Regions from separate parts of the Mesobacillus sp. LC4 genome, predicted to be linked through region 1. Evidence: predicted binding sites of a transcription regulator. Region 1 holds the regulator's gene; the other holds the start of a gene.
The links. Region 1 encodes Rex, which represses fermentation and respiration genes when NADH is low (regulators of the CRP and FNR family bind a similar motif). Its sites were predicted from a motif close to TTGTGAAATATTTCACAA; they were not measured.
Positions count from the first base shown of each region.

Region 2: a site for Rex is predicted at 2,161-2,178, ahead of pflB (formate C-acetyltransferase). Genes of this name have one in related genera too.

Region 1 covers NZ_JBGCUB010000014.1:4,775-8,866, reverse strand. Annotated here, with positions in the region: gene AB5I83_RS22585 (GNAT family N-acetyltransferase) at 155-682, opposite strand; gene AB5I83_RS22580 (CPBP family intramembrane glutamic endopeptidase) at 929-1,660, shown strand; gene AB5I83_RS22575 (YdiK family protein) at 1,664-1,864, shown strand; gene AB5I83_RS22570 (redox-sensing transcriptional repressor Rex) at 1,890-2,555, opposite strand; gene moaC (cyclic pyranopterin monophosphate synthase MoaC) at 2,583-3,077, opposite strand; gene AB5I83_RS22560 (ABC-F family ATP-binding cassette domain-containing protein) at 3,256-4,092, shown strand, end outside.
Region 2 covers NZ_JBGCUB010000001.1:713,663-717,754, reverse strand. Annotated here, with positions in the region: gene AB5I83_RS03710 (DHH family phosphoesterase) at 161-1,354, opposite strand; gene AB5I83_RS03705 (hypothetical protein) at 1,497-1,946, shown strand; gene pflB (formate C-acetyltransferase) at 2,265-4,092, shown strand, end outside.

The DNA of each region.
Region 1 (4,092 bases):
TTATTTTTATTAGCACTCGCCTCAATAGAGTGCTAACACAATTTATATAATAATGAATCTCCATTTTTTTTGCAAGCGTGAAGCAAGATTTTTTCTTAAAAAATTATGATTCCCATGCCCTTGTCGAATCGTGGAAAATTCTCTGCTGACGGTCTTAACATTCTATTTGAAACAGGACATGCCTCCTCAAAGGACTGCCCTTATCCACTTTAGGATGTTGAAAAGTCTTGACAGGCTTCATGCCGATTTTTTTCATGACATTTATAGAAGGTCTGTTGATCTCAGCTGTGAAACTGACGACCTTGCTAAAGCCCAGTTCATTGAATCCATACTCCAGACAAGCCTTAGCCCCTTCCGTTGCATACCCATTTCCCCATGACTCTTTCTTGAGCCTCCAGCCAATTTCGATACACGGCGTAAAATCCGCTTCGAAAGTTGCCCTGTGAAATCCTATAAAACCTATATATTCTTTCGTCTCCTTGACTTCAACAGCATACAGCCCATAGCCGCAATCCTCCAACTCGGAGATAATGTTTTGATAAAATTGGTGCGTTTCTTCTTCTGATAAAGTATTGGCAAAATACTTCATGACCTCCTGGTCCGCATTCATATTTGCAAAGTGCTCCAGATCTTCTGCTGACCAGTCACGTAGCTTCAGCCTTGGCGTTTCCAAATAGATCATGTTTCCTCCGACCCTTTTCATAAAATTATTCACCTTATCCCGCAAGTGCTCTCCAAAATGATTAAAACCTGGTTCCACCGTTTTTTCTCCTGACCCTACAATTTGAACTTTCCAATCATTTATTAGTAGAATAAAGACAGTGTCTATCCAAACCAAAGCTGTCCTCGTATTTTATTTTACAGGTCGGCTTATTATTACGTAAAATTTCAGGACATACATTATCTGCATTGATAAGGAGTTTTTCTATTGAAAAAGGAATACTGGTACATCATTATCGCCTATATCGTCATGCAGCTTTCAAGCCTGATTGGCATCCCGATTGTCGCCTTCACCGGTGCTGCGATGGGAAAGAGCCTGGAGGAAATGGAGACCCTCTCGATTCCATACTGGCTTGTGATCAGCTTTTCACTGACACTAGTCATCGTGCTTTTGCTTTTAAGGAAAGAACGCAGATCTCATGCGGACTTACGTGATGCGTCCTCTCCAGCAAGCTCAGCCGCCTGGGCTTTCGCAGGTGTATTCCTCGCACTGTTCGCGCAATCAATCGCCGCCAATATCGAGAATATGCTTGGCATCGAAATGGGCTCTGAGAATACACAGGAAATCATTAAGCTGATTGAAATGTTCCCGGTTGTCATTTTGGTCAGTTCGATCATCGGCCCTATATTAGAGGAAATCGTCTTCCGTAAGATCATTTTCGGCAGCCTGCATAAGAAAATGAATTTCTTTTTCGCTGGATTGATCAGCTCTGTTATTTTTGCGCTTGCACATATGGAACCAGAGCATGTGATCTTGTACTCTGCAATGGGGTTCACTTTTGCTTTCCTTTATGTAAAAACAAAGCGGATCATCGTGCCAATCATCGCCCATGTTACAATGAATACAATGGTTGTCCTGCTTCAATCCGTATTTAGGGAAGACATTGAGAGAATGATAAAAGAAGCAGAGAAAATTCAAGGTTTTATTGGGGGATTCTAAGTTATGAAACAATCGCCTTTATTTTCAGGCATTGTCTACATCTTGTTAGGCAGCTTATTCACCTATTTCGCCATCCAGAATGTAAACGATTCAGGATGGGGATTCTTCAGCTACTTACTAGTGGCTCTTGCCACGTTCGACTTTGGTTCTGGCATCAGGATGATCCTTTTTCATTTCAAATTGAAGAATATACAGAAAAAGTAGCTCCTTCCTCTGAAGGAGCTACTTTTTATTCTGCCGATTCTGTTGGTTCGGTATCTGTCGGGTAATGCTTTAAGAAATAGATCAATGATTGCAATTCAACTGCCAAATCAATATGATGGATCCTGATCGATGAAGGCACATTCAGCCTCGCCGGCGTGAAGTTCAGGATTCCCTTGATATTTGCCTGCACCAATCGGTCTGTTATCGGCTGTGCGACAGCAGACGGGACTGTCAGAATTGCCACCTGGATGCCTTCCTCTACGACAACTTTGTCGAGATCATCCATATGGTACACTGCTACGTCACCAATCTTCGTGCCCACTTTACCTGGATCTACGTCAAAGGCAATCTCGATTTTCGTATTATTGTTCTTTGAAAAATTGTAGTTCAGAAACGCTGTTCCCAGATTACCGACTCCGATCAAGGCAACCTTCGTCAATTCATCCTGATCCAGTGTCTTTCGGAAAAAGGTCAGCAGGTAATTGACATTGTAGCCGTACCCCTTTTTACCCAAAGCTCCAAAGTAGGAAAAATCCCTGCGGATTGTCGCTGAATCCACTTTTACCGCTTCACTTAATTCCGCTGATGATACTCTTTGCTTACCTGAAGAATGCAAGTTCAATAAGAACCGGTAATACAGCGGCAAACGTTTTGCGGTTGCCTGCGGAATCTTCATAGCATCATTCGTCATTCTCCATCCTCCACCCTGTCCGTATTTCTATCTCAACTTTTCTTCTCTCTTGAAATCGCCGTTCTTACCACCGGTTTTTTCGACCAGATAGGTCTTTCCGATTACCATGCCCTTATCAACGGCCTTGCACATATCATAAACAGTCAGCGCACATGCTGAAGCTGCTGTTAACGCTTCCATTTCCACACCTGTATTCCCTTTTGTTTTTACAGCTGCGGCGATATTTAAAACATAGTCATTTCCATTTTGCTCCCAATCGAATGAAAGGTCAATCCCTGTCAGTGGAATCGGGTGGCACATCGGGATGATTTCAGACGTTTTTTTCGCCGCCATGATGCCTGCTACCTGCGCGACAGCCAGTACATCCCCTTTTTTCATTTTATTTTCAGTGATTCTCACATATATATCTTCATTCACGGTTATGCTTGAATGGGCGACTGCCGTACGGACCGTCTCCGGTTTTTCACTGACATCGACCATCTTTGCTCTGCCCTCTTCGTTAAAATGAGTAAATTCTGCCATATGTAAGCTCCTTTCTATCAAATGATACACTATTTTGTCAAACTTGTGTGTGAACTTTGTTTCAGTGTTCACAATACATAGTGAAATTTCAATACCATATAACCTATAGCAGTTCGCACATATTGCCGTGCCTATATTAATGGGTTACACTATCTCTAAGGCAATAGAGGTGAAAACAATGATTTTATTACAGGTTAATCAGCTATCAAAATATTTTGCTGCTGATCTTATTTTATCGAATATAAAGTTTGAAATACAGACCAACGACCGTGTTGCGCTTGTTGGAAGAAACGGAGCAGGAAAATCAACCCTGCTGAAGATCATTGCCGGGTATGAATCCCATGATGGCGGTGAAATCATCCGTCCTAAAGGGACGATGATTGGCTATCTCGCCCAGAATACCGGGCTGGAATCCGAGAAAAGCATCTGGGATGAAATGCTGGCCGTTTTTGACTATCTGCACAGCATGGAAAAAGAATTGCGCAGATTGGAAGAAAAGATGTCGGATCCTGACATTCTTTCTAACCAGACAGAATACGACAGGGTTTTAAAAGATTATGACCTGCTTCAGGTCCAGTTCAAGGAAAAAGGCGGCTACCAATATGAAGCCGATATTCGTTCCGTCCTTCACGGCCTTAACTTCCATTCTTTTGATTATTCCACAAAAATATCCACTTTAAGCGGAGGACAAAAAACTAGACTCGCATTGGCGAAACTTTTATTGACCCGTCCGGATATTTTGATTCTCGATGAACCGACGAACCATCTTGATATTGATACGCTATCGTGGCTTGAGCAGTATTTGCAGGGCTACAACGGGGCAATCCTGATTGTATCCCACGACCGCTATTTCCTTGATAAGGTCGTCAACCAGGTTTATGAAATTTCCCGCCATCAGCTGACAAAGTTTCCTGGCAATTACAGCTCGTACTTAGATCAGAAAGCTGCGAATTACGAACGCGACATGAAACTGTATGAGAAGCAGCAGGATGAAATCTTCAAGCTCCAGGATTTT
Region 2 (4,092 bases), on a different contig from region 1:
AACTTCAAACGAATCTTTTTAAGTTGATTCATAATAAGCACAAAATCCAAACTATTTCCATCCAGCTTTTCACAAAAACAGGCCACCAATAAATTTCATTGGTGACCCACATTCAAATAACTCCTTACAATTTACAATGATTTTGATAACCTAGCCCGCTTCAATTCCTTCCATTAAAAACGATATTTTCCAAATAGGAAATATAAACTTCATCCCTTGCTAGAGCTGCGCCGTACTCTCTTTTCAAAAAGCGGTCAGCTGATTCAAAACTGTCGAAAGGCCCATGCCGCTCTTTACTTTCTAACTGAACAAAATGACTGGTTCCATCGGTATAAATCAAGAACAATTCCCGGTCACGATTTTCATACAGGCAGCCCTTTTTCGAATTCTTTAAGTTATAAGTATTTCTAAATGCATCCTGCTTGATCGGATCCAACGGAAAAGCTTGTTCAATATAGCGGTTATAGGCTTCCTTATTCATTGAACAACCAGAAGCTTTGGCATGTCCACCCCCGCCAAATTCTCCTGCCACAGCCGAAACATCTACATCATCATGGACCGTTCTAAAGCTTATTTTCTTACCACCCAAATTCAAAATTGCGATATAATCCAAATGTGGATATTCCTTTCCAAGCTCGTTCCCTAATTCTGAGTGATAGGATTCTGCGTGCACAACTCCGCCATATAAGCCATCTGATTCGATTTGGATGATTTCCCGTTTTTTCCTCCTTATATATCGTTCGATTTTATCTTCTTCCATCTCCAGAAGTTTCTTTTCAAAGTCATCGTAATCAAATGTATCTCCAGATATTAGACGAGGGATCATCCGTTCTTCAAATTCTTCGATCGATACCATAAAAAACAGGTCGTTCAAATTCTTAGCTTTAAAGTTCTTCAGAATATCCCAGTCCCAGGTATCATATTGTCTGACAAGCTCAACAAACTCATCAAGCACTCCATTTTTGAGCAAATGGTTTTCTTGAACTAAGTAGTCATATACAAGTGATGCCGCACTCGTCAGTTTCCCGGATTCATCCTCTACTTTTACGTTCCCCCAGCTATATTCATTGAAATGCAATGCCGTTTTATGATGGTCAATCAGTTTTGCCTTTCCCCCATCACTGACGAACTGATTTATTTTTTCAGTCACATCATGGTTGACAGATAAATCGGTTATGTACAAGTGGTCTTCCTTTTTCATGCGGTCATTCATTCTCTCAAAATATTTCTCCACCTGAAAATTAAGCCCTGAAACAGAGTTATAACGAATATCAGCCTTTTCACCGAATGCAAGCCTGAAAAGGATTCCGCAGGCTACTCCATCTAAATCATTATGCGTAAATAAACGGTACATACTTTCCTCCTTAGTTTGTATCTAATCTATAGTTTGTTGTTGCCCTGTTAATCTATACAATCGATATTCAAAAAAAAATTAGACAAGTTCAGCAAGGGGACGAGCATAGATATTTAAAGAGGATAATAAGGAGGTGAAAACAATGCATTTCTTTGTGTTTAAAAGGAGAACATTATACTTTATTGCACTAATCGCTTTTATTGCCATCATCGGATCTATTTGGTTGAGCTTGAAGCCGGATGCCACCCCGGCAATAGGCGGGCAGAATGAGCAGATCCGGGAAATCCACTTGGTGACCGGTGAGTTTAAATCATCCACCGATGATGGTAAAGAAATCGAGGCATACCGATGGGACCCTGGTACAATTTTCATCGAGAAAGATGAAAAGGTTTCTTTGAAAATACTGGGAGTCAACGGAAAGGAACACCCCTTCATTATTGAAGGAACTGATATTAAAGGTGTAGTAAAAAAAGGGAAAGAAACAGTAGTGCCCTTACAATTTGATAAAGAAGGAACGTACAGGCTGATCTGCCTCACACACCCTTCAGCAGAACATAATGGGCCAATGATCGCCTATATTGTCGTCGATTAAGCTTTGTGAAGAACAGGATATTTCATCCTGTTTTTTCTTTTGCCGGAAATGACACAAAACATACATAACACTATAAACATAGTGCGAAATTTCCTGATAGAATTAAATATATAAAGGTATTCTTATATAACAGATCTCAAATTATTTAATCCAATTATAATACAGATTTTTATCCCACCTGATTTATTTAACCGAAATACAGATAAATCATGCATTGTTCATATTTTCACAAATATGTCACACTCAAACTGTTATATCCGTAGTATGATAAAAGTGTGGTAACTGTTATATAAACATCTATTTTAGAGGTGAACTCAAATGGAACAATGGAAAGGCTTTAAAAATGGTGCTTGGCAGGAAGAAATCAATGTTCGTGACTTTATCCTAAGGAACTTCTCTGAATATACTGGTGATTCAGGCTTCCTTGAAAGGGCAACTGAAGAAACACTTCAATTATGGCAGCAAGTAATGGAATTAACAAAGCAGGAACGTGACAATGGCGGTGTCCTTGATATGGATACCAAGGTAGTATCCACGATCACCTCCCATGGACCAGGATATCTTGATAAGGCAAAAGAAAAGGTTGTAGGCTTCCAGACAGATCAGCCTTTCAAGCGCTCTATGCAGCCATTCGGCGGCATTCGCATGGCTAAGGCTGCTTGTGAAGCATATGGTTTTGAATTGGATAAAGAAGTCGAGAAAATCTTTACCGACTTCCGTAAAACCCATAACCAGGGCGTATTCGATGTTTATACAAAGGAAATGCTTCAGGCTCGTAAAGCCGGAATCATTACTGGCTTGCCAGATGCTTATGGCCGCGGCCGCATCATTGGTGACTATCGTCGTGTAGCTCTTTATGGTGTTGACTTTTTGATGGAGCAAAAGAAGAAAGACCATGGAATGACCAGCAATGTCATGACCGAGGACACCATGCGCCTGAGAGAGGAAATTTCTGAGCAATACCGTTCATTGAATGAATTGAAGCAGCTTGCAGAGAGCTATGGTTACGATATTTCCAAGCCAGCATCTAATGCAACGGAAGCTTTCCAATGGGTATATTTCGCATACCTTGCAGCAATCAAAGAACAGAATGGCGCAGCAATGAGCCTCGGGCGCGTGGCAACATTCCTTGACATCTATATCGAACGCGACCTTCAAAATGGCACACTTACTGAAAAAGAAGCACAGGAAATCGTTGACCACTTTGTCATGAAACTTCGCCTGGTGAAATTCGCACGTACACCTGATTACAATGAATTATTCAGCGGTGACCCTACCTGGGTAACTGAATCAATCGGCGGTATGGCACATAACGGGCAATCACTTGTTACGAAGAACTCTTTCCGTTTCCTTCATACACTTGATAATCTCGGCCCTGCACCAGAACCAAACTTGACAGTGCTATGGTCACCTGCCCTGCCTGAGAATTTCAAGAAGTATTGTGCTGAGATGTCCATCAAAACGAGTTCGATCCAGTATGAAAATGACGATTTGATGCGCTGTGAATATGGCGACGACTACGGTATTGCATGCTGCGTGTCAGCGATGGAAATCGGAAAGCAGATGCAATTCTTCGGAGCACGCGCAAACCTGGCAAAAGCATTGCTATATGCAATTAATGGCGGTGTTGACGAAAAGCTTAAGGTTCAAGTGGCTCCAGCGTTTAGCCCGATCACTTCCGATGTGCTCGACTACAAAGAAGTCATGGAAAAATTCGATAATGTAATGGAATGGCTTGCTGGCCTTTACATCAATACGCTTAATGTCATTCACTATATGCATGATAAATACAGCTATGAAAGAATCGAAATGGCATTGCATGACACTGAAGTCCTTCGCACGATGGCTACAGGTATTGCTGGTTTAAGCGTAGTTGCAGATTCATTGAGCGCAATCAAGAATGCGAAGGTAAAAGTAATCCGTGACGAAAACGGCATTGCCGTTGATTTTGAAACTGAAGGCGACTTCCCTAAGTATGGAAACAATGATGATCGTGTTGACAGCATCGCGGTTGAACTAGTGAAAAACTTCATGACAAAACTGCGCAAGCATCCAACATATCGCAATTCTGTGCATACAATGTCAATCTTAACGATTACTTCAAACGTCGTATATGGCAAAAAGACTGGCAATACACCAGATGGAC